Regions from separate parts of the Rahnella sp. CJA17(1/100) genome, predicted to be linked through region 1. Evidence: predicted binding sites of a transcription regulator. Region 1 holds the regulator's gene; the other holds the start of a gene.
What was found. Region 1 encodes Fur, which represses iron uptake genes when iron is present. Its sites were predicted from a motif close to ATAATAATGAGAACNACTATCAA; they were not measured.
Positions count from the first base shown of each region.

Region 2: a site for Fur is predicted at 7,332-7,354, ahead of AACU55_RS12595 (Nramp family divalent metal transporter). Genes of this name have one in related genera too.

Region 1 covers NZ_CAWOJA010000044.1:12,859-29,081, forward strand. Annotated here, with positions in the region: gene nagA (N-acetylglucosamine-6-phosphate deacetylase) at 1-663, opposite strand, end outside; gene nagB (glucosamine-6-phosphate deaminase) at 813-1,613, opposite strand; gene nagE (N-acetylglucosamine-specific PTS transporter subunit IIBC) at 1,999-4,035, shown strand; gene glnS (glutamine--tRNA ligase) at 4,228-5,898, shown strand; gene chiP (chitoporin ChiP) at 6,377-7,747, shown strand; gene chiQ (ChiQ/YbfN family lipoprotein) at 7,761-8,096, shown strand; gene fur (ferric iron uptake transcriptional regulator) at 8,225-8,680, opposite strand; gene fldA (flavodoxin FldA) at 8,993-9,520, opposite strand; gene AACU55_RS16925 (methyl-accepting chemotaxis protein) at 9,942-11,606, shown strand; gene ybfE (LexA regulated protein) at 11,683-11,964, opposite strand; gene ybfF (esterase) at 12,226-13,008, opposite strand; gene seqA (replication initiation negative regulator SeqA) at 13,250-13,804, shown strand; gene pgm (phosphoglucomutase (alpha-D-glucose-1,6-bisphosphate-dependent)) at 13,829-15,472, shown strand; gene AACU55_RS16950 (PadR family transcriptional regulator) at 15,656-16,223, shown strand, end outside.
Region 2 covers NZ_CAWOJA010000022.1:232,638-248,860, forward strand. Annotated here, with positions in the region: gene AACU55_RS12535 (ethanolamine ammonia-lyase subunit EutB) at 1-1,235, shown strand, start outside; gene eutC (ethanolamine ammonia-lyase subunit EutC) at 1,247-2,056, shown strand; tRNA gene AACU55_RS12545 (tRNA-Lys) at 2,122-2,197, opposite strand; tRNA gene AACU55_RS12550 (tRNA-Val) at 2,205-2,280, opposite strand; tRNA gene AACU55_RS12555 (tRNA-Val) at 2,324-2,399, opposite strand; tRNA gene AACU55_RS12560 (tRNA-Val) at 2,446-2,521, opposite strand; gene gltX (glutamate--tRNA ligase) at 2,785-4,203, shown strand; gene AACU55_RS12570 (formate/nitrite transporter family protein) at 4,292-5,083, opposite strand; gene AACU55_RS12575 (hypothetical protein) at 5,212-5,352, shown strand; tRNA gene AACU55_RS12580 (tRNA-Ala) at 5,437-5,512, shown strand; tRNA gene AACU55_RS12585 (tRNA-Ala) at 5,585-5,660, shown strand; gene AACU55_RS12590 (NupC/NupG family nucleoside CNT transporter) at 5,797-6,984, opposite strand; gene AACU55_RS12595 (Nramp family divalent metal transporter) at 7,402-8,631, shown strand; gene AACU55_RS12600 (DUF2502 domain-containing protein) at 8,703-9,116, opposite strand; gene mgrA (L-glyceraldehyde 3-phosphate reductase) at 9,276-10,265, opposite strand; gene AACU55_RS12610 (alpha-keto acid decarboxylase family protein) at 10,594-12,252, shown strand; gene AACU55_RS12615 (LysR family transcriptional regulator) at 12,241-13,128, opposite strand; gene AACU55_RS12620 (multidrug/biocide efflux PACE transporter) at 13,261-13,734, shown strand; gene AACU55_RS12625 (aspartate/glutamate racemase family protein) at 13,837-14,535, shown strand; gene AACU55_RS12630 (ion channel protein) at 14,532-15,794, opposite strand; gene glk (glucokinase) at 16,013-16,223, shown strand, end outside.

The DNA of each region.
Region 1 (16,223 bases):
CATTGCATTATAAAGGTGCGTAGCAAAGCTGATACCTGCGGCAAAACCGGCACGGGCTTCAGCATAGGTGGAATTTGAATGGCCTGCGGAAATCACTATTCCTGCATCACGCATCTGGCGGATATATTTTGCATCAACCTGTTCGGGTGCGAGCGTCAGTTGGGTGATCACGTCCGCGTTTGCACACAGAAAATCAATCATCGCGCTGTCTGGCAGGCGGATAAAGGCCGGGTTGTGCGTGCCTTTTTTCAGCGGGCTGAGGTAGGGTCCTTCAAGGTGCAGACCCAGTGCCTGGTTCGGATACTTTTCCAGATAGGTACGCATCACGCTGATACCGTGTTTCATGTAGTCATCGCTACAGGTAATCAGCGTCGGTAAGAAACTGGTACAGCCGGATTTTTCATTGGCTTTCTGCATGATTTCTAACGTTTCTACTGAAATCGCTTCCAGTGAATCGTTGAATTGCACGCCGCCACAACCATTAAGTTGCAGATCGATAAATCCGGGGGCAAGAATGGCGCCATCCAGACTGCGGGTTTCCACATTCGCCGGCAATTCACTTACCGGGCAGACACGTTCAATTTTGCCATCGGCAATGACCACCGCGTGGTTATCCAGAACGTCATGACCGGTATAGACCCGGCCGTTCACTAAAGCGTACATCATGCCCCCTAGTACGTTTGCCCTTCTCCAGTCACGCTGCTGCTGCGTTGGCTGCCTCACTCACTCCGGTCACTTACTTCAGTAAGTGACCGGAGATTCGCTCGTTGCCGCCTTGCCGCAACCCGACTGGCTTTGGGCATAATTTTGGATCAGAGATTTTTCATATTTTCCGCTTCTAACTCGCGGAAATATTTAACAGTTTTGACTTTCAGTTCCATGGTGGACGGTTCGTCACACACCATAACGGCTTTCGCGTGCAATTGCAGGCAGCTGATGGTCCACATATGGTTGATATTACCTTCAACTGCCGCTTCCAGCGCCTGCGCTTTCGCATGGCCGGTCACCAGAATCATCACTTCTTCTGCATCCAGCAACGTGCCCACGCCAACGGTCAGGGCGTATTTTGGCACCTGAGAGACATCGTTGTCGAAGAAACGTGAGTTCGCGATACGGGTTTCATGGGTCAGGGTTTTGATACGCGTACGGGAAGCCAGAGAAGAGGCTGGTTCGTTGAATGCGATATGACCGTCATTACCCACGCCGCCCATAAACAGGTGAATTTTGCCGTAAGACTTAATTTTCGCTTCGTACTGGCGGCATTCTTCGTTGACGTCTGCTGCATTACCATTCAGCAGATTGATGTTTTCGCGTGGAATATCAACGTGGTCAAAGAAGTTTTTGTACATAAACGTATGGTAGCTCTCAGGGTGTTCCTGCGGCAGACCGACATATTCGTCCATGTTGAAGGTCACTACGTTCTTAAAGCTAACCTGGCCTGCTTTATGCATGGCGATTAAATGTTTGTAAGCTTCGAGCGGCGTACCACCGGTTGGTAAGCCCAGAACAAACGGGCGGTCAGCAGTGGGTTTAAATGCGTTGATGCGTTCAACAATATGACGTGCAGCCCATTTGCCAACTTCAGTGGGGGTGTTTAATGGAATAAGTCTCATCAGATACCTCTTAGTTTCAGAATATTGAATATAATGTGTCTGTCCTCCGCTGAAGTGTTAGCGCGGGACAATAAGTCAGAAAGCAGTTTTGGGTTCAGGGCGGTCTTGTTAAGCGTAAACCACCGCAACGGTTTATGACTGGCACAATACCGTCTGGATTTTTTTAATGATAAAATAAGTTTGGTGTATTGACCAGTGAAATGGCATGTTATGACCTCTTTTTGGTGACAAATCTCACAAAAAGAGAGGTTTTAATTTGCGATACGAAATAATATTTTTACACTCGCAATTGCAGTTGGTTAAATCGGAACGGTAAATGTAAAAGGTAGTAAACATACTAATTAAACTACTTTGGTGATTCGCTTACGGGCGAGTAGGGGGAATGTTGAATATACTGAGTTATTTACAAAAGATTGGCCGGGCATTAATGGTGCCCGTTGCTACGTTGCCAGCCGCCGCAATCCTCATGGGCGTCGGTTACTGGATCGACCCTGTGGGTTGGGGGGGAGACAATGCGCTGGCGGCATTTTTCATTAAATCTGGCTCCGCCATCATTGAAAACATGTCCGTACTGTTTGCGATCGGTGTGGCGTATGGCATGTCCAAAGACAAAGACGGTGCAGCTGCACTGACGGGTTTTGTCGGTTTCCTGGTGCTGACCACGCTGTGTTCGCCTGCAGCCGTGTCCATGATTCAGAAGATCCCGTTAGACCAGGTGCCGGCGGCATTTGGTAAAATCAATAACCAGTTTGTCGGTATCTTAGTCGGTATCATTTCTGCCGAGTTGTACAACCGTTTCAGCCACGTCGAGTTGCCGAAAGCGCTGTCATTCTTCAGTGGTCGTCGTCTGGTTCCGATCCTGACTTCTTTCCTGATGATCATCGTCGCCTTCATCCTGATGTATGTATGGCCACTGATTTTCAACGGTCTGGTGACCTTCGGTGAGCATATCCAGCAACTGGGTTCTGCCGGTGCCGGTATCTATGCCTTCTTCAACCGTTTACTGATCCCGGTCGGTCTGCATCATGCACTGAACTCCGTGTTCTGGTTTGATGTTGCAGGTATTAACGATATCCCTAACTTCCTCGGTGGTCAGGAATCTATCCAGTCAGGTAAAGCGGTGGTAGGTATCACCGGTCGTTATCAGGCCGGTTTCTTCCCGATCATGATGTTTGGTCTTCCGGGCGCGGCACTGGCGATTTACCACTGCGCACGTCCTGAAAACAAAGCAAAAGTTGCTGGTATCATGCTGGCTGCTGCTTTCGCTTCCTTCTTTACCGGTATCACCGAACCGCTGGAGTTCTCCTTCATGTTCGTTGCGCCGGTGCTGTATGTGATTCACGCCGTACTGACCGGGATTTCGGTCTTCATCGCAGCAAGCATGCACTGGATTGCCGGTTTCGGCTTCAGCGCAGGTTTGGTGGATATGGTGCTGTCTTCCCGTAACCCGCTGGCGACTCACTGGTACATGCTGATCCCTCAGGGTCTGGTGTTCTTCGTGATTTACTATGTGGTGTTCCGTTTCACCATCCAGAAATTCAACCTGCTGACCCCGGGACGTGAACTGGCAGTGGCCGGTGACGAAGCGGACGGTTACGACGTTGATGTGGAATCTGCTGGCAACAAAGGTGACGAAACCGTTGCTCTGGCACGCCGTTATATCAGTGCCATCGGTGGTTCAGAAAACCTGACCGGCATTGATGCCTGTATCACCCGTCTGCGCCTGAACGTGAAAGACTCGGCACTGGTCAACGACGGACTGGCGAAACGTCTGGGCGCTTCAGGAGTTATCCGTCTGAATAAACAAAGCGTGCAGGTGATTGTCGGTACCCGTGCCGAAATCATTGCCGGTGCGATGCGTACCGCACTGAATGCAGGCCCGATTGCTGCGGCTACCGTGACTCCGGCTGCGCCAGTGTCTGAAATCAAACCTCAGGCAGTGCCAAACAGCGTGAAAACGGTAGTGGAAACCTTAGTGTCTCCGGTTACCGGTGACATTGTGGCGCTGGATCAGGTGCCTGATGAAGCCTTTGCCAGCAAAGCGGTGGGTGATGGTGTTGCCATCCGTCCTACCGATAAAATCGTTGTGTCGCCGGCTGCGGGCACGGTGGTGAAAATCTTCAATACCAATCATGCGTTCTGCCTGGAAACGACTTCCGGTGCTGAAATCGTGGTGCATATGGGGATTGATACTGTTGCACTGAACGGCCAGGGCTTTACCCGCCTGGTTGAAGAAGGGGCAACAGTCACTGCCGGTCAGCCTGTACTGGAACTGGATCTGGATTATCTGAATGCCAATGCGCGCTCAATGATCAGCCCGGTAGTCGTCAGCAATATTGATGATTATACCGGTGTGACGTCACTGGCCAGCGGTTCAGTGGTTGCCGGTCAAACGAAACTGTTCGATATCCAGGGCAAATAACCCTGCGGATGACGTAACAGGTCGACGTAGTGACAGCGGGAAGAGAGCGATCTCTTCCCGTTTTTTATTGTCTGAGGACAGAGGCACCAGAGATAACCACGATTTAATGCAACTAACGGTTGTTTCCCGGCGTGGCTTGTTGGAACATAAGCGGTTATCCGTAGAGTCAATGTTGCGTAGAGGAATTGCACAATGAGTGAGGCTGAAGCCCGCCCAACAAATTTTATCCGTCAGATTATTGATGAAGATCTGGCGACCGGGAAACACAATACCGTTCACACCCGTTTCCCACCTGAGCCTAATGGTTATCTGCACATCGGTCATGCGAAATCTATCTGCCTGAATTTCGGCATCGCGCAAGACTATCAGGGCCAGTGTAATCTGCGTTTTGACGATACCAACCCGGCAAAAGAAGACATCGAATTCGTTGAGTCAATCAAACGCGACGTCCAGTGGTTAGGTTTCGACTGGAGCGGCGATATTCATTACTCCTCGGACTATTTTGATCAACTGCATGCTTATGCGCTTGAACTGATCAACAAAGGTCTGGCGTATGTTGATGAACTGTCTCCTGACCAGATCCGTGAATATCGCGGTTCCCTGACGTCGCCGGGTAAAAACAGCCCGTACCGCGATCGCACCGTGGAAGAGAACATTGCGTTATTTGAAAAAATGCGTAACGGTGAGTTCGCCGAAGGCGCTGCGTGTCTGCGTGCAAAAATCGATATGGCCTCGCCATTCTTTGTCATGCGTGATCCGGTTCTGTACCGTATTAAATTCGCAGAACATCACCAGACCGGTAAAAAATGGTGCATCTATCCGATGTACGATTTCACCCACTGCATTTCCGATGCGCTGGAAGGGATTACCCATTCGCTGTGTACGCTGGAATTCCAGGATAACCGTCGTCTGTACGACTGGGTTCTGGATAATATTTCTATTCCATGCCACCCGCGTCAGTACGAATTCTCCCGTCTGAATCTCGAATACTCCATCATGTCCAAGCGCAAGCTGAACCTGCTGGTGACCGAGAAGATTGTTGAAGGCTGGGATGACCCGCGCATGCCGACCGTTTCAGGTCTGCGTCGCCGGGGCTATACCGCGGCGTCTATCCGTGAATTCTGCCGTCGTATCGGCGTTACCAAGCAGGATAACAACGTCGAAATGATGGCGCTGGAATCTTGCATCCGTGACGATCTCAACGAGAACGCACCGCGCGCCATGGCGGTTATCAATCCGGTTAAAGTGATCATTGAAAACTTTACCGGTGATGATGTGCAGATGGTGAAGATGCCGAATCATCCGGGCAAACCGGAAATGGGCACCCGCGAAGTGCCGTTTACCCGTGAGATTTACATTGATCAGGCTGATTTCCGCGAAGAAGCCAACAAGCAGTACAAACGTCTGGTGTTGGGCAAAGAAGTGCGCCTGCGTAATGCGTATGTGATCAAAGCAGAACGTATCGAGAAAGACGAGGAAGGGAATATCACCACTATCTTCTGTTCTTACGATATCGACACGCTGAGCAAAGATCCTGCCGATGGCCGCAAGGTGAAAGGCGTGATCCACTGGGTGTCCGCGTCTGAAGGTAAACCTGCTGAGTTCCGCCTGTATGACCGTCTGTTCAGCGTCGCAAACCCGGGCCAGGCGGAAGACTTCCTGACCACCATCAACCCGGATTCCCTGGTGATTTCCCACGGTTTCGTGGAGCCATCACTGGTGGCTGCACAGGCTGAAATCAGCCTGCAGTTTGAGCGTGAAGGTTACTTCTGTGCCGACAACCGCTACTCAAGTGCTGAACATCTGGTGTTTAACCGTACCGTTGGCCTGCGTGATACCTGGGAAAGCAAACCCGTCGCGTAAGCCCTCAGTATGAGGTAACAAAAACGCAGTTCAGGCTGCGTTTTTTTTCGCCTGTTATTCTTGTCAGAGATGCCTTTTGTTTTTCGTCGCGAATTAATGTATTTCCTATGCTTACTTTTAAAACGTTGTGCCACAGCCGTTCATATTGCTGAAACGTTTAAATTGTAAGATGATTTTGTTTAATCATCTGTTTTAATTATGTATTATTGTAGCCCACTGCTTTAATCCTTTCCTGCATACCTCTGTAATACTTTTTCATCTTTATGTGCACTTTGTCATATTTCGATAATTAATGATTAATTACTCATTGATAATTCGTGTCGCGAAAAATACTCTTGATGTTGATTTAACCGGTTACGCCTCTGGCGACCGCTTTTTATACCCGTTTGGGTTTTGCTCGTTTTTTTAGTCAACATGAGGAATCTCTATGCACAAGCACCGTAACAGGGGCAGGGGATCGGCTTACCTGAAACCTGCCATGTATTCTCTCGCCGGCACCTTACTGGGTGGCGGAATGATGTTTTCACAAGAGACCAAAGCAGCCGGTTTTATTGATGATTCCACACTGACCGGCGGTGTGTACTACTGGCAGCGTGAACGTGACCGCAAGGACATGGATCCGGCGAGTGACCACTACAAAGACTATACAACCAACCTTTCGCATTCTACCGCTAACCTGAACCTCGATTTTTCTTCCGGCTATGCCTGGGACATGTTTGGTATTGATATCGCAGCCTTTACGGCGATTGAAATGGCCGAGAGCAGCGAGAGCGGCCATCCCAACGAAATCGCCTTTTCCAACAGCAACCGCGCCTACGACGAAGATTATTCCGGGGATAAAAGTGGGGTCAGTCTTTATAAGGCAGCCGGTAAATTCAAATACGGCGGATTCTGGGGGCACGCAGGGTATATTCAGCCTACCGGACAGACGCTGATCGCACCGCACTGGAGCTTTATGCCGGGTACGTATCGCGGTGCGGAAGCCGGTTATAAACACGATTTCGGTGACCCGGGTGAACTGAGTTTCTCCTATATGTGGGCTGATGAATATAAATCGCCGTGGCATCTGGAAATGGATGATTTCCGCCAGAATGACAAGAAAACCGGCGTTTCTTATATTCATTCGCTCGGTGCGAAATATGATTTTAAAAATGACTTCGTACTGGAAGGCGCATTTGGCCAGGCTGAAAGTTATGTCGATCAGTATTTTGCTAAAGCCTCGTACAAAATGGATCTGCTGGGTAATCCGCTGACCACCAGCTATCAGTTCTATGGCGCAGAAGACCGCATCAGTGACAAGAATGATCCGAACAGTCTGTATGACGGTCTGGCATGGCTGCAGGCGCTGACTTTCGGCTATACCACCGGGCAGTTTAACTGGCGTCTGGAAGGGACGATGGTGAAAGCGGAAGGGAATCAGGGTTACTTCCTGCAACGTATGACCCCGACCTATTCCTCTTCAAACGGTCGTCTTGACGTGTGGTGGGATAACCGTTCTGACTTCAACGCCAACGGTGAGAAAGCCGTGTATGCCGGCGTGCTTTATGATCTGGCGAAATGGGATTTACCGGGCTTAGCGGTAGGTGGTTCGTACGTCTATGCGTGGGATGCCAAACCGAGCACCAACGCCGCTTACGACCAGAGCCAGCGCCTGAAAGAAAGCGCCTGGAGTCTGGATGCGCTGTACACCATTCAGGAAGGTCGCGCGAAAGGGACGTTGTTCAAACTGCATTACACCCAGTACGACAACCACTCTGATCTTCCTAGCTGGAGTGGCGGGTACGGCAACATATTCCAGGATGAAAAAGACGTGAAATTCATTGTCATCGCTCCATTCACTATTTTCTGAGGTCGTTATGTCGATGAATAAATTACTGATGATTGTGATGTCGTCCGTGCTTCTGGCTGGTTGTGCACCTACCGCCGATCAGGCACAAATATCCCAAACGCGGGAAGATTACCGTGCCTGTATCAATACGTCAGAAGGCAATCCGGACAAACTGGCATCCTGCGAGGTGTTACTGAATAAACTGAAACAGGAAAAAGCCCACCAGCAATTTGCAGAACAGGAGACGGTGCGCGTGGTGGATTACCAGCGATGTCTGACGGCGCGTAAAACTGGCGACGGTCAGGCATATGCTGCTGATTGCGGGAAAATATGGCAGGAAATAAAAACGAACAATTCACCTAAGCCGTGAATCTCAGCAGCGAAACATGCCCCGGCTTGCCGGGGTTTTTTATGCCTGCTATCCGGGCTCAATCTGCATCGATATCAGACATAAAAAAACCGCTTTTCAGCGGTTAATTTAGTCAAAGCCTGTGCAGATTACTGCGCAGGTTTATCGTTGTGCAAAGAGTCATCTTCGCGGCAATCGCCTGCTTCACAGTGACCGTACAAATACAGGCTGTGGTTGGTGAGCTTGATACCGTGTTTCTTAGCAATCTCACGCTGACGACCTTCAATATATTCGTCACGGAATTCGATCACACGACCGCAATCCAGACAGATCAGGTGGTCGTGGTGATGTTGCTGGGTCAGTTCGAATACGGACTTGCCGCCTTCGAAGTTATGACGGGTGACAATACCGGCGTCGTCAAACTGGTTCAGAACGCGGTAAACCGTCGCCAGGCCAATTTCTTCACCCATATCAATCAGTTGCTTGTAAAGATCTTCCGCACTAACGTGATGACCTTCCGGCGCTTGCAGCACTTCCAGGATTTTGAGGCGCGGAAGCGTGACTTTTAAGCCGGCTTTCTTCAGTGCGGTGTTGTTGTCAGTCATGCGGATTCAGTCCTGTTACTATGTGCTAATCAAGTTGAGGCATGCAGCCTGTGGCATCGGCGGCACAAAATTATTCGTTTAGTCTCTTCGTTTAACGCAATGTGCCAATTCTCGTCAACGACAGCCTGTTAATAAAGATCACAAATTGCCGGTCACATTTGGAATGCAACGACTTGATCAATAGAAAAAACAGAGGAACTCAGTGTACCTTGATACGACCGAAAGTTACAATTTTGTAGCAGTTAAATTGTTAATTTCAGTAATAGTTTGGCCCTTCAATTGTAGAATAAATCCTCAGGGCCAACAGGGTTTTTAGCCAATAATTTCAGAAAGGCTAAGTTCTTCTGTGATCTGTTTCACCCAGGCATCAACACGTTCGCTGGTCAGTTCGGGCTGACGATCTTCGTCAATTGCCAGTCCTATGAAGTGCTTATCATCCGCCAGGCCTTTAGATGCTTCAAAGTGGTAACCTTCGGTAGGCCAATGTCCGACAATCACTGCGCCGCGTGGCTCAATGATATCGCGCACGGTGCCCAGCGCATCGCAGAAATATTCGGCGTAGTCTTCCTGGTCACCGCAACCAAACAGTGCCACCAGCTTACCTTCGAAATCTATCTCTTCCAGCGTTGGGAAAAAGTCGTCCCAGTCACACTGCGCTTCACCGTAATACCAGGTTGGAATGCCGATAAGCAAAATATCGAATTTTTCCAGATCCTCTTTGCTGCTCTTCGCAATGTCATGCACCTCTGCAACATCTTTACCCAATTGCTTCTGGATCATTTTTGCGATGTTTTCGGTGTTACCTGTATCGGATCCAAAGAAGATACCTACAACGGCCATAAGATTACCTAACCTCTTGTTCTCAATGAAGTGCTCTGCAACGCAGGCAATAATAATGCAGATGATAGCAAACTCGTGCGGCGGAGAATATGCTTCTGCTCGCCTTCTTAACTGGGAAATAAGTTTATCGGGCAATATTTTTAAGTGTTATCGCCTTTGTGTGCTTTCACCCGCGGCGAATTAACCTCAGGCTTAATAAGGTCAAAAGCAAGTTTGAGAAATAAGTCGTCACAATACTAAATTTCGAGAACATTCCGCCGATAGATGATTCGGGAGCAATCTCAACATAATAAAGAAATCGATGCCCGGAGAGGTGTTCAAACATGTCCTGGGGCACTTGCCTGCTGGTTACCTGTCTTGATTCTCCGCATCCCCGTCAATCCTCAGGCCAGAAACAGACATGTTTCGAGAGAGGCATATCGTGCAGTTTTTAAAAAATATCACCATCAGGGCCGCTTTATTAACCATTCTTGGCATCTTTTGCGTCATGTGGGCAGGTGTTTCCCTTTACACCGTCACCTCACTGGACACACTGACCCAAAATACCAAAAATAGTACCGAGCTGGTCAACAATATGGCGCTGATCAATAAAGGAAATGATCAGTATTTTCGTACCGTGACGCGCCTGAGCCGCGCCGTGGCACAGCTTCAGGCCGATCCGTCAAAAGGTCCGGAAATTTTTGATACCGCCAAACAATCACTCAGTGGGCTGACGCAGGCTCTGGCCAGTTTTAAAGCGGCACCGCATCCGGGGCTGGAAGATTCCTCCGTGCAGGAATTAATCACCAGTTGGGAAAATCTGATCACGCAGGGCGTCACGCCATTGTTCGACGCAGCCCGCAGCAAAAATACGGAGTCCTATAACCAGCTAGCCAATTCCACCGTACCTGCACTGAGCCGCAGCTTTGGCTCATCGATGGAGAAAGTCAGCGGTCAGATCGCTGTCGATTTTGATGCGGCACAACGGCAATCCACCCATCTGACGTCATTTAGCAAAGTGATTCTGCTGACGGCATTTGGTATCGGGCTGGTGATTTTATTGCTGACTGACCGTTATCTGGTGATGGCGCTGGTGAAGCCGCTGGATAAAATCCGCGGTCACTTCGCGGTGATCGCCAGCGGCGATCTGACGTTTTATCTGGAAGAATTCGGTAAAAACTGCGCCGGTAAGCTGATTCCGTTGCTGAACGAGATGCAGTTGAGCCTGGTCAATACCGTTCAGACCATCCGCAACTGCACCAATCACATCTATCAGGGCGCGTCAGAAATTTCAGCCGGGAACAACGATTTGTCTTCCCGTACGGAAGAACAGGCGTCGGCGCTGGAAGAAACCGCTGCCAGCATGGAAGAACTGACGGCTACCGTTAAACACAATGCCGATAACGCGCATCACGCCAGCCAGCTGGTGATGGAGGCTTCCACCACCGCGCAGAAGGGCGGCAACATCGTGGCAGACGTGGTCAGCACCATGAAAGATATCTCCGGCAGCTCGAAGAAAATTGCTGAAATCACTTCTGTGATTAACAGCATCGCTTTCCAGACCAACATTCTGGCGCTGAATGCTGCCGTCGAAGCGGCACGTGCGGGCGAGCAGGGGCGCGGTTTTGCAGTGGTTGCCAGCGAAGTGCGCAATCTTGCACAACGCAGTGCGCAGGCGGCGAAAGAAATCGAGCAGCTTATCAGCGAATCGGTTTCCCGCGTCGACAGCGGTTCGAAATTGGTTGAAAACGCCGGTCAGACGATGAATGAAGTGGTGCGCTCAATTACGCATGTCACTGACATCATGGCGGAAATCGCCTCTGCATCCGATGAGCAAAGCAAAGGAATCAGTCAGGTGGCGGTTGCCGTCACAGAAATGGACAGCGTCACACAGCAGAACGCCGCGCTGGTAGAACAGGCGTCGCAGGCTGCGGTATCACTGGAAGAGCAGGCTTCATTGCTGAACAATGCCGTTGCTACGTTCAAACTTAAAGATAGCGTGACGAGCGTCGGTTCACGTCCGGCGAAGTCAATTTCCGCACCGTTATTGCGTCCGGATACCAGCATGCTTTCGGCGAAAAGTGCTGAAAACTGGGAAACGTTCTGAGCAGGAAGACGTGAATTAATATGGAATAAGTAAGAAAAAACAAACGGGTAGCCTGAGAGGGTTACCCGCTTTTCAATCAGCCTTCATGACCGTTAAGATGCGACAGCAGCATCTCTTCAATCAATTCGCTACGACTGATATTGCGTTCTTCTGCCAGCTTATTGAGCATATCAACAGCATCGGCATTCATTTTCAGCTCCACACGACGCAGGCCGCTCGCTTTATCGCGGCGTAACTGGTTGCGCTTATTGATCCTGAGCTGTTCATCACGGGATAGCGGATTTGTTTTTGGACGCCCCGGACGACGGTCATCTGCGAACAGATCAATCGTCGTGCGATCCAGTTGTTCTTTTGCCATAGGTAGCGGTACAACCAGGGAAGTTTTTACATCGGAAAACCGCAAGCCGGTTCCTGACGAGCGTTTCACACATTTCGGGCTAAGAAACCCTGACCCAATTCACCTCCCGCGACTCACTGTGAGTAAACGGGGCGGCAAAATTATAGCGCGCAATCATACACTGGCGCACCAGGGGTTCACAACGCCTGATTACCCTGATTTCATGATAACTTCTTAAGCTGTGCAGACTTTTTGCACAATTTATCCCCAGGATGTTAAACCTCAGGCCGCATCGATGAAACGGTGCACCGCGCGCAGTACTGCATCGGGTTTTTCCGCGTGCACCCAATGACCGGCTCCCGCCACCACATGCGCTTTGGCCTGCGGAAATTGTCGGGCAATCGCGTCGCGATATTCATCCTGCACATACGGCGATAGCCCGCCACGGATAAACAGCGCCGGACGATCCCACGGAGGCACGTCTTCCCAGCCGGTAATAGTTTCGTATTCACTGAGCAGCACCGGCACGTTAAAGCGCCATTCTCCCTGCTGGAATGATTTGAGCAGGAACTGGATCACGCCGTCTTCCTTTATATACGTACGCATGCATTCGGTAGCGGAGGTACGGTCGCGGAGTCCTGCCTCGGTCACGGCATTAATCGCCGCAAAAATCTCATCATGGCGACGCACGTGATAATCCACCGGCGCGACATCAATGGCGATCAACTTTTCGATACGGTCGGGGATCAGTGCCGTCAACGCCATCGCCGCTTTCCCACCCATTGAATGGCCGATCACAATGACTTTTTGGAAACCAACAGCATCCAGCGTTTCCACTAAATCCTGCGCCATGGCGGCGTAAGACATTTCATCAGAACGTCCTGACTGGCCGTGATTACGCAAATCCACCTGTAACACGTTATGCTGTTGTCTCAGGTCCCGGGCCAGAATGCCCAGATTATCAAGGGTGCCGAACAATCCGTGGATGAGCAAAACCGGCAGTGCAGTGCTGCCAGCGACTTCAGATTCTTGCAGGCGATAATGTAATTTCATAGAGAAGTTCATACAGATAAACAATCTCATTAGGTTATCATGACTTGCGGATAATTTTTTAAAACAGAAAGTTTCTGCCAGATGCCTGAGCGGGATTTGACTACCAGGAGCAGAACGGGCCGGAGCCTGCATGCAGCAAAATCGGGAAGTTGTCTGGATTTTACTTCGCGGCGCAATTCCTCTGTTTGTTACTGCGTAGAAATTTGTATAATCCTTTCGAATGAATTAAGTAGAAAAACAGTACTGGATAAAGATGAAAACTATTGAGGTTGACGAAGAACTCTACCGCTACATTGCCAGCCACACGCAAGCAATCGGTGAAAGTGCGTCTGATATTTTACGCCGTATGTTGAAGTTTACTGCCGGTCAGACCGCTCCTGCCGTACCAGTGACCACTTCTGTTATCGCCGGAACTGTCGCGCAGGAAAAACCTGCCGCCGCCGCCGCACCGACGTCGCGTGATAAAGTCCGCGCCGTTCGTGAACTGTTGCTGTCCGACGAATACGCAGAACAGACTAAAGCGGTTAACCGTTTTATGCTGATCCTCTCGACCTTGTATACCCTGAACCCTAAAGAATTTGCGACGGCGACCGACTCTCTGACCGGGCGCACGCGGACTTACTTTGCCGGTGACCAGCAAACCTTGCTGCAAAACGGCATTCATACCAAGCCTAAACACGTTCCCGGAACGCCGTATTGGGTTATTACGAATACCAACACAGGTCGCAAACGCAGCATGATTGAACACATCATGCAGCTCATGCAGTTCCCGACGGAACTGACTGACAAAGTTTGCGGCACCCTTTAATTTCAGCGTAAGGGAGAAGCGCCAGTGGCTAATCACCCCCGTGCAGGGCAACCTGCTCAGCAAAGCGATTTGATCAATGTGGCGCAGTTAACGTCACAGTACTACGTTCTGCAACCGGATCCGGCAAACACGGCGCATGCTGTGAAATTCGGCACGTCCGGCCATCGCGGTAGCGCGTTGCGTCACAGCTTTAATGAAGCGCATATTCTGGCGATTGCTCAGGCGATTGCCGAAGTGCGTAAAGAGCAGGGCACCACCGGGCCATGCTACGTGGGTAAAGACACGCACGCGTTGTCTGAACCGGCGTTTATTTCCGTGCTGGAAGTGCTGACCGCCAATGGCGTTGATGTCATTGTTCAGGAAAACAACGGGTTTACGCCGACACCGGCTGTGTCTCACGCCATTCTGACGCATAACCGCAACGGCGGCGCGCTGGCGGATGGCATCGTCATCACGCCTTCGCACAACCCACCGGAAGATGGCGGCATCAAATATAACCCGACCAACGGCGGTCCGGCGGATACCAATCTGACCTCCGTGATTGAGAAACGTGCTAACGCATTGCTGGCCGCGAAACTGACAGGTGTGAAACGTCAGTCTCTGGATCTGGCGTGGAAAAGTGGTCATCTGAAAGCGAAAGATTTGGTTCAGCCGTTTATCGAAGGGTTGACCGACATCGTTGATATGGCCGCGATTCAGAAAGCGGGTCTGAAACTGGGTGTGGATCCCCTCGGTGGTTCCGGTATCGAATACTGGAAACGCATCGCGGAGCATTACAAACTGGATCTGACGCTGGTGAACGATGAAGTCGATCAGACTTTCCGTTTCATGCATCTCGACCACGACGGCGTGATCCGTATGGACTGCTCGTCCGAATCCGCAATGGCGGGTCTGCTGGCGCTGCGTGATAAATTCGATCTGGCCTTTGCTAATGATCCTGACTATGACCGTCACGGTATCGTGACGCCTGCGGGTCTGATGAACCCGAACCATTATCTGGCGGTGGCGATTCAGTATCTGTTCCAGCACCGTCCGCAGTGGGGCAAAGACGTTGCCGTCGGTAAAACGCTGGTCTCAAGTGCGATGATCGACCGCGTGGTGGAAGATTTGGGCCGTAAACTGGTGGAAGTGCCGGTTGGTTTCAAATGGTTCGTTGATGGTTTGTTTGACGGCAGCTTCGGTTTTGGTGGCGAAGAAAGTGCAGGGGCTTCTTTCCTGCGTTTCGACGGCACGCCGTGGTCTACCGACAAAGACGGCATCATCATGTGCCTGCTGGCGGCGGAAATTACTGCCGTTACCGGTAAGAATCCGCAGGAACATTACAATGAGCTGGCTGCCCGCTTTGGCGCACCAAGCTACAACCGTATTCAGGCACCTGCGACTCATGCGCAGAAAGCCGCGTTGTCTAAACTTTCTCCTGAACAGGTGAAAGCCGACACGCTGGCCGGTGACCCGATCACTGCCCGTCTGACCAATGCACCGGGCAACGGTGCGTCCATCGGCGGCCTGAAAGTGATGACCAAAAACGGCTGGTTCGCGGCTCGTCCGTCCGGTACAGAAGAAGCTTACAAGATTTATTGTGAAAGCTTCCTCGGTGCTGAACACCGTGAGCAAATCGAGAAAGAAGCGGTAGAAATCGTCAGCAAAGTGCTTGCCGACGCTAAATAAGCCGTTCTCTGCTTCTCATCAAAGGCGCTGATTATTCAGCGCTTTTTTTTTGTCCATTTTTTGGCGGAAGTTCAGACATCAAAAAGAGTTATCTAAATGCGTTTTTCGGCTTGCCAGTTTCTGAAAACCGATCTAGTTTAGATATATCGAAATGATTCGATATATCTAAATGGGACATAAATTATGTTTAGCAAAATGTTTGAAGGCCGCCATCGCGGTCACGGTAGCCGGGAAGAAGGGCATCGCGGCCATTGCCGTCATGAATCAGAACGCAGTGATCACAGCGAGCGTCACATGTTACGCCGTGATGGTCGTCATCGTGGGGAAGACCGGGGTGAGGAAGGGCATGAACATCGCGGGCGTGGCGAAGGTCGTCGGGGTGGTCGTGGCGAACGCGGTGTACATCGTCTGTTCGAACACGGTGATTTACGCCGCGTCCTGCTGGCGCTGGTGGCGAAAAAACCGAGCCATGGTTATGAGTTGATCAAAGCGATTGAAGAGGCATCGTCAGGTCTTTACGTACCAAGCCCTGGCGTGATTTATCCGACGCTGACGCTGCTGGAAGAGCAGGATTTCCTCGAGCCTGTCGCCACCGGCAATGGCCGGAAAAGTTATCAGATCACCGAAGCCGGTAAAGTGGAACTGGCGCAACATCAGGCGGTGGTTGATGTGATTTTTGCCCGTCTGGCTGGCGCACAGCGTCCGCGTGAAAACAACCTGGCAGAGGGCATTCATGAGTCGATGCACCGCC
Region 2 (16,223 bases), on a different contig from region 1:
TGGCTGATGTGCCGCTCAAAACCTTCCTGCAACAATTGCTGGTGCCGTATGAGGACGATGAGGTCACGCGGTTGATTGTCGATACTCATGATGTCGCGGCGTTTGCCGCGATTTCGCATCTCACCGTCGGGGATTTCCGCGACTGGTTGTTGAGTGAAAAAACCGACAGCGTTGTGCTGGCAGCCGTCGCCCGCGGGATCACGCCCGAAATGGCGGCTGCCGTCAGCAAACTGATGCGCAATCAGGATCTGATCCTGGTGGCTAAAAAATGCCGGGTGATTACTCAATTCCGCAATACTATCGGGCTGCCGGGGCACATGAGCGTGCGCCTGCAGCCGAACCATCCGACCGATAATTTACAGGGCATTGCTGCCAGTATGCTCGACGGTTTGTTATATGGCTCCGGCGACGCGGTGATTGGCATTAATCCTGCCAGCGACAGCTTACCGCTGCTGGAAAACCTCAATTACATGCTTGATGACATCATTACGCGCTTTGAAATTCCCACGCAGTCCTGTGTTCTGACGCATGTCACTAACACCATCAAACTGGTGGAGCGCGGCGCACCGGTTGATCTGGTGTTTCAGTCGATAGCGGGAACTGAAGCGGCGAACAGCGGGTTTGGTATCAATCTGGCGCTGCTGGCGGAAGCGCAACAGGCGGCGCTCAGTCTTAAGCGTGGCACGCTCGGCGACAACGTGATGTATTTCGAAACCGGGCAGGGCAGTTGTTTATCTGCCAATGCGCATTTTGGGGTCGATCAGCAAACCTGTGAGGCGCGTGCGTACGCCATCGCCCGCCATTTTTCACCGCTGCTGATTAACACCGTGGTGGGGTTTATCGGCCCGGAGTATTTGTATGACGGTAAACAAATTATCCGTGCGGGTCTGGAAGACCATTTCTGCGGCAAACTGCTGGGCGTGCCGCTGGGCTGCGATGTCTGTTACACCAATCATGCAGAAGCCGATCAGGATGATATGGACACTTTGCTGACGCTGCTCGGCACTGCCGGGCTGACGTTCCTGATTGGCGTACCGGGCGCGGATGACATCATGCTCAATTATCAGAGCACTTCTTTCCATGACGCGTTATACATCCGTGAATTACTCGGGCTGAAACATGCGCCGGAATTTGCTGTATGGCTGGAGAAAATGAAAATTATCGATCCGCAGGGCGTCTTGCAGGATACCCGGGCGTCCCATCCGTTACTGCGTCAGTTGCCGCAACTGAGCTGAGGTCTGTGCTGATGAATAAAGAAAAAGAGCAGGGATTATCGCCGCTGGTGCATAGCAACCCGTGGGAAACTCTGCGTCAGTTTACGGCCGCACGTATCGCGCTGGGACGTACCGGTTCGAGTCTGCCCACCGATGAGCTGCTGCGATTTGGTTTAGCCCATGCGCAGGCGCGTGATGCCGTGCATCAGCCCTTTGACAGCCAGAAGCTCGAACCCGAACTTTACGCGCTGGGGGTGGAAACGCTGACCGTTGCCAGCGCTGCACCGGACAGGGCGACCTATCTGTGTCGTCCTGATCTTGGCCGCAAGCTGTCAGAAAGCAGCCGTCAGGCCTTGCAGCGTCTGGCGCCGGAGCCTGCCGACGTTGTGCTGGTCATCGCTGACGGTTTGTCATCGAAAGCCGTGCACCGGCAGGCCGTACCGCTGATTGCGGCGTTATTGCCCTATCTGCGCACGCTGGAGCTGAAAATCGGGCCTGTGGTGCTGGCGCATCAGTCGCGGGTGGCACTGGGCGATGATATTGCGCAGGTGATGAAAGCGAAGGCGGTAGCGATTTTGATCGGAGAACGTCCGGGATTGTCATCTCCCGACAGTTTAGGCATTTACATGACCTGGGGGCCCCATACCAAAAGACTGGAATCGGAACGAAATTGTATTTCCAATGTGCGGCCGGAAGGGCTGAATTATCCGCAGGCGGCTTTTAAACTCGCCTGGCTGCTCGAACAATCTTTCCATCGCCAGTTGTCGGGCGTCAATCTGAAAGATGAAAGCGATAATCCGGCGCTACACAATAAGGTCGTGCCGATGTTTAAACTGGAGTAGGAGAAGGGAAAAAATTACCGGAGTACAGAAACGAAAAAAGCGCCTATAGGCGCTTTTCTCTGAATTGGTGGGCCGTGCTGGATTCGAACCAGCGACCAATTGATTAAAAGTCAACTGCTCTACCAACTGAGCTAACGGCCCGCAGAAGTGGTGGGCGATGACGGGCTCGAACCGCCGACCCCCTCCGTGTAAAGGAGATGCTCTACCAACTGAGCTAATCGCCCACTTCTGGGTACTTCCCCATGTAAGAAGAAACGTGCTGAGAAATGGTGGGCGATGACGGGCTCGAACCGCCGACCCCCTCCGTGTAAAGGAGATGCTCTACCAACTGAGCTAATCGCCCATTTCTCAATTCTTCTTACTTATCACAACGCGGCACTCTTAAAGAGTGGTGGGCGATGACGGGCTCGAACCGCCGACCCCCTCCGTGTAAAGGAGATGCTCTACCAACTGAGCTAATCGCCCCCGTCGTGATGGAGTCGCATTATAGGGATACTTGAAATTACGTCAACGCTTTTTAAAAACAAAAATGTTCATTCGGCTTATTTTTAGTCAACCTGACGTGTTTCTCGCCCGCGTAGTCGATTCTTTACGCATTCATGGCCTTAAACCACGTGACTGCCCCTGGTTGTGCGTTGAGGAATCAGGGCAGAGTGGTAGAATGTCAGCCACTTTTTGTTAATTGATAGCGACGTTTTTTGGCGTTGCGTGATTAAGGTTGCACCCAGATGAAAATCAAAACCCGTTTTGCCCCAAGCCCGACCGGCTATCTGCACGTCGGTGGAGCCCGTACCGCGCTCTATTCCTGGCTCTTTGCCCGCAACCTTGGCGGTGAGTTTGTGCTGCGTATCGAAGACACCGATCTCGAACGTTCCACTCAGGCAGCTATCGACGCGATTATGGATGGCATGAACTGGCTGAATCTGGACTGGGATGAAGGCCCGTATTTCCAGACCAAGCGTTTTGACCGTTATAACGCGGTGATTGATGAGATGCTGGAAAACGGCACGGCTTATAAATGCTATTGCTCTAAAGAACGTCTGGAAGCGCTGCGTGAAGAACAAATGGCAAATAACGAGAAGCCTCGTTATGACGGCCGCTGCCGCGACAGCCACGAACATCACGCTGCTGATGAGCCGTGTGTGGTGCGTTTTCGTAACCCGCAGGAAGGTTCTGTCATCTTTGACGATCAGATCCGCGGACCGATCGAATTCAGTAATGACGAGCTGGACGATCTGATCATCCGCCGTACCGACGGTTCACCGACCTATAATTTCTGTGTCGTTGTCGATGACTGGGATATGGAAATCACCCACGTTATCCGTGGCGAAGACCATATCAACAATACGCCGCGTCAGATAAACATCCTGAAAGCGCTGGGCGCGCCGGTACCGGTTTACGCGCACGTTTCTATGATTCTGGGTGACGACGGTAAAAAACTGTCCAAACGCCACGGTGCGGTCGGCGTGATGCAATACCGTGATGACGGTTATCTGCCGGAAGCGCTGCTGAACTATCTGGTGCGTCTGGGCTGGTCTCATGGCGACCAGGAAATTTTCAGCCGCGACGAAATGAAAGCGCTGTTCTCACTGGAAAACGTCAGCAAATCTGCCAGTGCGTTTAACACTGAAAAACTGCAATGGCTGAACCACCACTACATTAACACGATGGATCCGCATTACGTGGCGACCCATCTGCTGTGGCATGTTGAGCAGGCGGGTATCGAAACCCGTAACGGTCCGCAGCTGTTTGAAATCGTGACCCTGTTGGGCGAACGTTGCAAGACGCTGAAAGAGATGGCGGAGTCCTGCCGTTACTTCTACGAAGATTTTGCAGAGTTTGATGCCGATGCGGCGAAGAAACACTTACGCCCGGTTGCACGTCAGCCGCTGGAAGTGGTTCGCGCCAAACTGGCCGCTATCACTGACTGGACCGCTGAAAACATTCACCATGCGATTCAGGGCACGGCGGATGAGCTGGAAGTAGGGATGGGTAAAGTTGGTATGCCACTGCGCGTTGCGGTAACGGGCGCAGGCCAGTCACCGGGTGTTGATGTCACCGTTCACGCTATCGGCCAGAGCCGTGTGCTGGCGCGTATCGATATGGCGTTAGCCTTTATTGCTGAGCGCGAAACACAAGCACAGTAATGGCGGTTAAATAGCGATAAAAAAGCCAGCGCGGGAAACCGGCTGGCTTTTTTCTTTTCTTAAAACCCGGGTGTGAAAAACGTCTTAATTAACGTTGTTCAGTTGCCGGTGTTTCAACGGTCGGGCGGTAGGCCAGGAAATACATCAGGCCAACGAAGCCCGCACCACCTACGGCGTTACCGAGGAACACGGCCACGAAGTTAGGCAGGTATTCTGACCAGCTCAGCGCACCGGCAAAGATTGCCGCAGGCACGATGAACATATTTGCTACCACGTGCTGGAAGCCGATGGCCACGAACGCCATAACCGGGAACCACATGCCGATCACTTTGCCGCCAACTTCTTTGCTGGCGAAGGCCAGCCAGATTGCCAGACACACCAGCCAGTTACAGCCGATACCGGAAATGAACGCATGCATGAAGTCTGCGTTGACCTTCGCGGTGGCGGTGGCCACCGTTTTGCTAAGGAAAGCACCTTCCGTCAGCCCCAGAACGTGGCCGAAGAAATAGGCCACTGCCAGGCTGCCCAGCAGGTTAGCGACAGTGACCCAGAACCAGTTACGCAGCACCGCGTAAAGGCTTATCTGACGCGCGAACCAGGCGATAGGTAAGGTCATCATATTACCGGTCAGCAGTTCTCCCCCTGCTAACACGGTCAGAATGATGCCTACCGGGAAGACGGCAGCGCCAAGCAAGTTACTGAATGAACCCCAGGATGCAGGTAATGTCCCTATTACATGCAGATCCAGAAGGAAACCGGTGGCGATGAATGCGCCAGCCAGAAAGCCCAAAATTAACAAATTCAACACGGTGGCGCGGCTTTTATTAACGCCCGCTGTGACGGCGATGGATGCGATTTCTTTAGGTGAATACAAGGACATGGGAGTGCTCGAATGGTGTAAGTTATGATTATTGCGCGAGAAGTCTATTCTGAGATTTATCTCAAAACAAGGCGATTATCATAGTCTGCTAACATTTCATTAATCATTCGGACATAGATGTTAAGGAAATGCGTAAGCAGATCAGAAAGCTAGGAAAAATGCGGGCTGGCGGACAAATTGTAAAACAAAGCGTCTGTCTGAAAATTTCCCTGATGGCAGAGGATTTTTCCCTGTGGAATGGGGGATTTGGCGGCTTTTTCAGCGCTTGAATTGAGAAACGGATTTAGCCGTTGACAGGGGTAGCGACGTTTCATATTATGCGCCCCGTTCACCCGTTTTTACGGGCATGAATTGGGGGTATAGCTCAGCTGGGAGAGCGCTTGCATGGCATGCAAGAGGTCAGCGGTTCGATCCCGCTTATCTCCACCAACTTCCTTTCCAGAGCAAGTTGGCTGTTTCCTTCCCAGGGAAACAAAAAAGTAAATGTGTACGACCTCGTGTGGGGGTATAGCTCAGCTGGGAGAGCGCTTGCATGGCATGCAAGAGGTCAGCGGTTCGATCCCGCTTATCTCCACCAAATATTAAAGAAACCCGCTTCGGCGGGTTTTTTGCTTTTGTCGGTTTGTCATTTCTCTTGCCTGTTTTACTGCGCTGAATCGCAGACATAAAAAAAGGCGCCGGAGCGCCTTTCATGTCGTTCTGTATTTGCTTACTTACGCCAGTACCAGACCCGCGATAGAAGCAGACAACACGCTGACCAGCGTTGAGCCGTACAGCAGTTTCAGGCCGAAGCGTGAAACCACGTTGCCCTGATGTTCGTTCAGGCCTTTGATAGCGCCGGCAACGATACCGATGGAAGAGAAGTTAGCGAATGACACCAGGAACACGGACAGGATGCCCACGCCGCGTGGTGAAAGTTCGGTTGCTACTTTCTGCAGATCCAACATCGCAACGAATTCATTGGAAACCAGTTTGGTTGCCATGATGCTGCCTACCTGCAAGGCTTCGTGACTTGGCACGCCCATCATCCACGCGAATGGATAGAAGACATAACCCAGCACGCCCTGGAAGGTGATACCGAATACCACGTCGAACAACGCATTCAGGCAGGAAATCAGTGCGATGAAACCAATCAACATGGCTGCAACGATGATAGCAACTTTGAAGCCTGCCAGGATGTATTCACCCAGCATTTCAAAGAAGCTCTGACCCTGGTGCGTATTACCGATTTGCAGGTCTTCTTCTGAATCAACCTTATAAGGGTTGATCAACGACAGTACGATGAAGGTACTGAACATGTTGAGCACCAGCGCAGCAACAACAAAGCGCGGTTCCAGCATGGTCATGTACGCACCCACAATCGACATAGAAACCGTCGACATTGCTGTGGCAGCCATGGTGTACATACGTTTTTCAGACATTTTGCTCAGAATATCTTTATATGCGATAAAGTTTTCTGACTGACCCAAAATCAGGGAGCTGATGGCGTTGAAAGATTCCAGTTTTCCCATGCCATTAATTTTCGACAGAACCGTACCGATAATACGGATGACGAAAGGCAGTACACGAATGTGTTGTAAAATACCGATCAACGCAGAAATAAACACGATCGGACACAAGACTTTCAAGAAGAAGAACGCTAATCCTTTATCGCTCATGCCTCCAAATACGAAGCCGGTCCCTTCCGCAGCGAATCCTAATAATTTCTCAAACAAGTCTGAGAAGCCTTTCACAAAACCTAAACCAACAGAAGAATTCAGGAAGAAGTAGGCTAACAAGACTTCGATGACCAACAGCTGAACGATGAAGCGTAAACGGATATTTTTCCGGTCACGGCTCACCAGTAAAGCGAGTGCAGCGACAACGGCCAACGCTAATACAAAGTGCAATATTCGGGACATGGGTGCTCCAAATTAGAGGCAGGCTATATTTCGACGGTCATTTTATGTAACGCGTACATTTAAAACGTGAAGTCGATTGCAAATATAGAAATTACAGACACGAATTGCAACAAATCGCGGCCCATCACACAAAAAATCAAGATGTTAATAAAACTAAGCACAATTAGCATTCCTGTGCTAGTTTTATCATGTGCCGTAATGCGTTCTGAATCTGGCCCGTTAATGTCTGTTTTAGGAAAGTGCGCTGCGTCTGGCTTTCTGAAGCCGGGTGAGCGAATCACCCCCTCAGTTATTACTTTCTCGCTTACCGCTGCTGCCTATCAGAGTAATCACTCAGATCATCCCAAATGCACTTGATAATCATTATCAATTAGATATCATTGATGTAAGCGTAATAATTGTAAGGGTTAACTAACTATGCTGAACAGCCGGGCCGAATCTGCAGGCCGCGCGTCCAGAAAGATGAAGCTTTCACTGATGGGACCGGCCTTTATCGCCGCCATTGGTTATATCGATCCGGGCAACTTTGCGACGAATATTCAGGCCGGTGCTTCTTATGGCTATCAGTTGCTGTGGGTGGTGGTATGGGCCAACGTCATGGCGATGTTGATCCAGTTGTTGTCTGCCAAACTCGGTATCGCGACCGGCAAAAACCTGGCCGAACATATCCGCGATCGTTTCCCGCGTCCGGCCGTCTGGGCTTACTGGGTGCAGGCGGAGATTATTGCAATGGCCACCGATCTGGCCGAATTTATTGGCGCCGCCATAGGCTTCAAATTGCTTCTCGGGGTTTCCCTGTTACAGGGCGCAGTACTTACCGGGATTGCCACCTTTATTATCCTTGGGCTGCAAAAACGCGGGCAAAAGCCGCTGGAACTGGTGATCGCCGGTTTACTGTTGTTTGTTGCTGCGGCCTATATTGTTGAATTGTTCTTCTCGCAGCCAAGCATGCTGGCGCTGGGCAAAGGCATGTTAATCCCCGCACTGCCAACCGCTGATTCGGTGTATCTGGCCGCCGGTGTGCTCGGCGCGACCATTATGCCGCATGTCATTTATCTGCACTCTTCGCTGACTCAGCGGGGCGGCAAGGCGTCCAAAGCGCAGCGTTATTCAGCCACCAAGCTGGATGTCGGTATTGCCATGACCATCGCCGGTTTTGTGAATCTGGCGATGATGGCGACGGCTGCGGCGGCATTCCATTTCAGCGGACACAGCGGGATCAGTGAGCTGGATGAAGCCTATCTGACGCTGCAACCTTTGCTCGGCCACGCTGCCGCGACCACCTTCGGTCTGAGTCTGGTGGCAGCCGGTTTATCTTCTACAGTTGTCGGCACGCTGGCCGGACAGGTAGTGATGCAGGGGTTCGTGAAATTCTACATTCCGCTGTGGGTTCGCCGTACGGTGACCATGATGCCGTCTTTTATTGTGATCCTGATGGGATTAGATGCCACACGCATTTTGGTGATGAGCCAGGTATTGCTGAGCTTCGGGATTGCGCTGGCATTGCTGCCGTTGCTGGCTTTTACCGGTAACCGCAGCCTGATGGGCGAGATGGTGAATACTAAAACCGTGCAGTGGGCGGGGCGGGTCATCGTGCTGATCGTCGTCAGCCTTAACCTTTATCTGCTGACAGGTATGTTGAAATAACGCCTTCGCCAGCGACAGATAATAAAAAACGGGACAGTTTGCGCTGTCCCGTTTTTGTTTTATTCCGTTGATTAATGGCGGTGATCGCCATGCCCGCCCCGGCGATCATCATGGCCGCGACCCCGATCCGGCCCGCGGCCGTGATCATAATGCGGACGTCCGTGGTCGCTGTGATGATAACGCGGTGGCGGCATCGGACGACGTGGCGGATGGCGTTCGTTCCACCAGCCATGATCGCGCCAGCGATAACCATCCCAGTAATAGCCGCGCGGGCTGCGTGCACCATAGTGGTGACCACGGTAACCATTCCACCAGCTTGGGTTACGCCAGTCATAGCCGTCCCAGTAATAACCCCGCCTGTCGCGATCACCGATATTGATAGAAAGGCCCGGCGTATTCAGGCTGAAACTGCTGGCCTGCACGGTGGGTACCGCCGCAGGGAGCAGGGTAAAGAACAATGTGGCAAAAAGTACCGGCTTTAACATGAGTGGCCCCAGATTCCTTATAATTTATGCTGACAGTTATAAGGGGAAGAGGGCACCGGTACTATTGCTTACAATCCTGTTTTGAATGATTTACGCGCCTTAACGGTTTACTTACGAATCCTCCATAAAGGCGCGTTTTTTATACCGCAGGGTAATCGCTTACACTAAAATCCCTTCGATCGCCGCCAGTTCTTCTGTGCTGAAATGACGGTGAGAGACCATGCCCACGGCATCGTCGATCTGGCTGGTTTTACTGGCACCAATCAGGACGGACGTCACGCGGTCGCCGCGCAGAACCCACGCCAGCGCCATCTGCGACAGCTTCTGACCGCGTGCCTGCGCAATATCATTCAGCTTACGCACTTTTGCCAGCTTCTCTTCCGTCAGCTGATCTGCTGTCAGGAACTTACTGCCGCTGGCTGCGCGGGAATCTTCAGGAATGCCCGCCAGATAACGGTCAGTCAGCACGCCGCCTGCCAGTGGCGAGAAGGCGATAGACCCGACGCCGTTATCCGCCAGCGTATCCAGCAGATCAGCCTCAACCCAGCGCTCGAACAGGGAATATTTTGGCTGATGGATCAGGCACGGCGTGCCAAGATCTTTCAGGATTTCAAACGCTTTTTTGGCGCGTTCTGCCGGATAATTCGACAGCCCGACGTACAGGGCTTTGCCCTGACGCACGATCAAATCCAGCGCGGCCATGGTTTCTTCCAGCGGTGTATCAGGGTCAGGACGGTGATGATAGAAAATATCCACGTACTCCAGCCCCATGCGTTTCAGGCTCTGATTCAGGCTGGCGACCAGATATTTTTTCGAGCCCCAGTCTCCGTACGGGCCGTCCCACATGGTGTAACCGGCTTTGGAGGAAATAATCAGCTCATCGCGATAAGGCAATAAATCTTCCTGCAGGATGCGGCCGAAATGCTGTTCTGCCGAACCCGGAGGCGGGCCGTAGTTATTGGCCAGATCGAAATGGGTGATCCCATGGTCGAAAGCATGGCGGATCAGTTTCCGGCCATTCTCAAAATGGGCGTTATCGCCAAAGTTATGCCACAAACCCAGGGAAATGGCGGGCAGTTTCAGACCGCTCTGGCCACAGCGACGGTATTCCATATTCTCGTAACGGGTTGGACTGGCTTGATACACCATGTGAGTCCTTATAATAAATTCAGAAGTGAACAGAAGGTTATAAATGTCATAAAAAACCAATTTTAGTGTATGCGCTTTCACAAGCATTTCCAGCTAATCAGATCACATACGGAACAATCCTTGTGCGCAGGATCGTTGATTACCGTGACTATTCTTCCTGCCTATTACCTTTACTGCTGAATCCGCTTCCCTGCATTCACACAGTGCAGGGGTGTAACTCTGCGTTGCCATGCCTTATTTCGAATAATAAATGTGCTGTTCCCCGGTTTGGAGTAATACTCATATTAGTGGGATTAACTGGTTACTTTATTTTTTACAGAGGATCGTCATGGTTAATGAATACACAGTAGGTGACTATCTCTTAGATCGTTTATCACTCAGCGGGATCTCCGAGTTGTTTGGCGTGCCGGGCGACTACAATCTGAAATTCCTCGACAGTGTGATTAATCATCAGCAAATCACCTGGGTCGGCTGTACCAATGAATTAAATGCCGCCTATGGCGCAGATGGTTACGCCCGTACCAAAGGTATTGCGGCGTTGCTGACGACGTTTGGTGTCGGCGAACTGAGCGCACTGAATGGCATTGCCGGTAGTTATGCGGAATATGTGCCTGTCGTGCATATCGTGGGTGCGCCAGCACTGACGTCTCAGCGTAAAGGTGAGCTGCTGCATCACACGCTGGGAGATGGCGAATTCTGTCATTTCATGCGGATGTCAGCTCCGGTCAGCGTGGCGCAGGCGTCCCTCACACCGGAAAATGCCCTGGCTGAAATCGACCGTGTGATTGAAGAAGTGATGTACAGCTCGCGGCCGGGTTACCTGTTATTGCCCAGCGATGTGGCCGCTTTGCCGGTCAGTACCCGTGCGCATGCGTTACCTGCGCGTCAGCCGCCTTTCTCGGCTTCTTCTCTGGAAGCTTTTACTGCCGCCGCTGAAACGCAGTTGCGGGGTGCAAACCGTGTTTCGTTGCTGGCGGATTTTCTGGCAGACCGCTTCAAGGTTAAAAAGGCGCTGGAACAGTGGATGGAAGAAGTGCCGCTGGCGCATTCAACGTTGCTGATGGGTAAAGGTTTATTCAACGAGCAGCAGGCGCATTTTGCTGGCACTTATTCGGGGGCCGCCAGCGCACCGTCAACGAAAGAAGCGATTGAAGGGGCTGATGTGGTGATCACGGTCGGGGTGAAATTTACTGACACCATCACCGCCGGTTTTACCCAGCAGCTTCCGTCCGGAAAATGCATCGACCTTCAGCCCTTTTTTGCCCGCGTGGGCGATAAGATCTTCCATCAGCTGCCGCTCGAAAAAACGGTCAGCGTGATGCACCGCCTGACCGCTGAACTGGCTTCCGGCCGGACGCCTTATCCTGTTAAACACAACGCATTGCCGTTGTCGCACGATAACAGCCTCGGACAATATGCCTTCTGGCAACAGATTCAGGATTTCCTGCAACCGGGAGATGTACTGGTCGCCGAGCAGGGCACCGCCTGTTTTGGTGCGGCGGCGCTGAATTTGCCGCAGGATTGCCAGTTCGTCGTCCAGCCGTTATGGGGCTCAATCGGTTTCACGCTGCCCGCCGCATTTGGTGTACAGATTGCCGTACCGGACCGCCGTGTCGTGCTGCTGATTGGTGATGGCTCCGCACAGCTCACCCTGCAGGGATTAGGCGCCGCCATCCGTTATGGCCTGCCGCCGATTATTTTTGTGATTAACAATGACGGTTATACCGTCGAACGGGCGATACACGGCGAAACCCAGCGCTACAACGACATCGCGCAGTGGAACTGGACACAGTTCCCGGCGGCCTTCGGCGGTAAAGAAGTCTTCAGTGCGCGGGCGGATTCGCCGCAGGCGCTGAAAGAAGCGATAGCAAAGGCCACCGCACGGCGGCAGATGGCCTGGATAGAAGTCATTTTGCCAAAAATGGATATTCCTGAACTGCTCAACTCAGTGACTAAATCGCTGGCGCAACGTAACTCAGGGCAATAAATCAGTTTCCGGTGATGGCGGGACAGTCAGCTGGTCGATGAACCACCAACCCGCCGGACCGGGCTGATTGTTTTTACTCCAGACCGCATCCACCGATATCTGCTTCGGCCAGCCGCGCATCGGCAGGCTGACCAGTTTGTCATGTCCGAACTGTTTCACCAGCCAGTGCGGCAGTGTCGCCCAGCCAAATCCCTGTTCCGCCATTTCCAGCAACATCAGATAACTGGGCGCTGACCAGATCTGACCCCGCGCCCGCGGCATTTCACGACGGCTGTAAGGCTGCAGGCAAAGCTGGCGGAAGGTGTGCAACTGCTCCGGTTGCAGATCGGTGATTTTTGCCAGCGGATGTTCACGGCTGCAAAATACCGACATATCCGTTTGTTCCGGTAAACGCGCCACACCAATGTCCGGCGGATAACTCGCCTGTACTTCCACCATGCCGACATGGGCACGGCCAGACTGCAACAGGTCGATCACATCCTGATCTTCGGCGATCTGACATTCAAATTCGATATCCGGATACCGGCGTTCAAACCGGCGCAGCAGCGCCTCGTGGTGAGTCGGCTGGTAAGTGTCAGACAGCACAAACGTCAGGCGGGTTTCCACCTGCGTCGATAAACGCACCGCCAGTTCATCGAGGCGTTCGCTGGCGGCCAGAATCGCCTGAACGTGGCTGAGCACGCGTTGTCCGGCTGGGGTCAGCACCGGCTGGCGACTCTGGCGGTCAAACAGTGTTACGCCTAAATCCACTTCCAGATTGGCGATCGCCGTACTGACAGTTGACTGACTCTTGCGCAGTTTACGCGCCGCTGCTGAAAACGATCCGGTATCGGCCGCTTCGACAAAAGCCATCAGGGCTTCCGGTGAATAGCGCATCAGGTACTCCTTCTGGTTCTGACATATCTATTTTATCGATACTTTCTATCTTTTAACTATCTCATTTAGTGATGATAATCACTGCCTGTGACAGCCGTCACGTAACAATGATCAGGAATCAGGCAGGTTTTTATGTCTAAGCAAACACGGAATATCTCTCAGAAAACGTTCGGCGAACGCATTTTCCACGCGGTGGGTTTTGAAACAATCGCGGTACTGATTTCGGCACCGGCAGCAGCCTGGGCGCTGAACAAACCGGTCTGGGAAATGGGCGCGCTGGCGATCATGCTGTCGACGACAGCGATGGTCTGGAACATCGTCTATAACAGCCTGTTCGACAAATTCTGGCCGGTTTCCCGCGTGGTGCGGACATTTAAAATCCGCGTGGCGCACGCGCTGGGGTTCGAAGGGGGATTCATCATGATTGGTCTGCCGGTTGCCGCGCTGTGGCTGGGGATCGGGCTGCTGGACGCCTTTATGCTGGAAGTCGGGTTCTTCCTGTTCTTCCTGCCGTATACCGTGGCCTACAACTGGGTTTACGACACGTTGCGCCAGCGCTGGATGGACCGCCGTCTGGCCGCAGAGGATTGCCCGGCCAAACATTAATCCGCATCGCTGAATGCGCAAAAAAGCCCGCCGACATTTTCTTTGTCCGCGGGCTTTTTGTCGGTTATGGTTTTGCCATCCGCATAAACACAGGGTGTGCAAATGAAAACGTTAGGGTTGATTGGTGGCATGAGCTGGGAATCTACCGTGCCGTATTACCGCATGATTAACGAGCATGTGAAGCAGCAACTGGGGGGATTGCATTCTGCCAAACTGTTTCTCTACAGCGTCGATTTTTATGAAATCGAAAAGCTGCAAATGGCCGGTGACTGGCAGCAGGCGGGTGAAATTCTTGGTAACGCCGCGAATTCACTGGCGCGTGCAGGGGCGGAGGTCATCGTTGTGTGTACCAACACCATGCATAAAGTGGCAGACGATATCGAGCGGATCGGCGGCCTGCCGCTGTTGCATATCGCCGATGCGACGGCTGACAAAATCACCGGACAGGGGCTGCATAAAATCGGTCTGCTCGGCACACGTTTCACCATGGAACAGGATTTCTATCGCGGACGTTTGCAGGAAAAACATCAGATTGACGTGGTGACGCCGGATGAAGCTGACCGCGCGATTGTTCATCGCATTATTTATGAAGAGCTGTGCCTGGGCAGGATTAAGGAGGATTCCCGCGCAGAATACCGGCGGATTATTGGCAAATTAGAACAGCAGGGCGTCGAAGGCATTATTCTCGGATGTACCGAAATCACCCTGCTGGTGGGCGCTGAAGACGCGAGCGTGCCGGTTTTTGACACCACCGCCATTCATGCGCTGGCGGCGGCGGAGTTTGCACTAAAGCAGGATTAATCTTCTTCCGGGACCGGCCGGTTGAGCCGCTGTTTTGCCACCTGCATCAGCGGTTTACCTGCCAGCATCAGCCAGGCTGGCAGCATCACGATGCACAGTAGCGGCAATAATTTCAGCCCCGGCACCACCGCTGCGGCCATAAACAAGCTGAGCCAGCCGTCACGTGTCACCACCAGCACCATGCCCATGACGGCGCATGAAACGGTCACCGCCGCCGGCACATCCGGTGCGTACTGATGCAACATCAGGCCAAGCGATACCCCGACAAACACCGCCGGGAAAATGCGTCCGCCACGAAAACCGCAGGCTGCCGCCACCACTAACGCCGCCAGTTTGGTCAGGGTGATCGCCAGCAGCGGCCCCATCTCAAACAATGCATTGGAATGCGCCAGCTCCTTCATTTCATCCAGCCCTTTAAACAGGGTAATTTCCCCGCCTGTCAGCGCCAGTAAACCCAGCACAAAGCCGCCAATACCCAGGCGCAATACCGGATTCTGAATATTGTTAAACATCCGGTGAACATGCGGGAACAACCAGACGGCAATCATCCCCAGCGCGATGGCAATCAGCACCACGACTGATCCGCTGAAAATATCCATCAGGCTGGCGGCGTCATACGACGGAATGCTGAGCGAAAAATCGGGCTGAAAAAACTGATCGGTGGTGATGGCGCCAGCGCCCGCGGCGAGCAATGGCGCAAAAAGGCGATCCCATAATTGCACATCTTTGCTGGTGCCGAGGGTTTGCGAAAAAATCAGCGCGGCCGCCACCGGCGTGCCGAACAACGCGCCGATAGTCCCGGCCGCCGCCAGGATCACCCAGTCCGTCGTTGGCACTGCGGGCAATAAACGGGATCCTATTGCCGCCACCAGCGCGATATTAATCACTGTAATCGGATGTTCCGGCCCCAGACTGACACCGCCTGCCAGTCCGACCATCAGCGCCAGCGCCAGCCCAGGTAAAGCGCTGACTGCCACCGGGGCGCCAATCAGAGATTCCGTGGCAGGATCCGGCCCGGCGTGGCCTGGCATATACTTAATGATGGCGCCGACGCCAATGCCGGTCAGTGTCAGCATAAACAGCGTCCAGCTGGCGGATTGTGTATTGATATTCAGCACGGCGGGAATGTTCTCCCACAGCAGATTTTGCAGCGCGCCAGAAATCATCATGACGAATACCAGAACCAGGCTGGACATCACGCCGATAATGATCGCGGGCAGGGCAAAAGCTAACATGACTCTGGTGCGGGGATGGAACATGCACGTATTTCCTTATTTATAATTTTGTTTGCTCTGATAGCTTAGATGAATCCCGGCAAAGTCGGTTTGCGGGCTGTCGACATTATTTTGTGTGGCATGCTGCATAAATGTGGGTTGCTTCAAAACTGCGTTGCAGCGTATAGCAATTACCGCTATTTTGCCCACACGAATTTGGCGCAAATGCGCAGCATAATGAATTTACTTTTGCGGAGAATAACATGACCAAATACTCCCTGGTGGGCGATGTCGGGGGCACCAACTGCCGCCTGGCGCTTTGCGCGTTGGACAGCGGCGATATTTCTCAGTCTAAGACTTTCTCCGGGCTGGATTACGACAGCCTCGAAGCCGTGGTGCGTGAGTACCTCGCGCAGCAGCATCAGGATGTTGAGGATGCATGTATTGCCATCGCCTGCCCGATCACTGGCGACT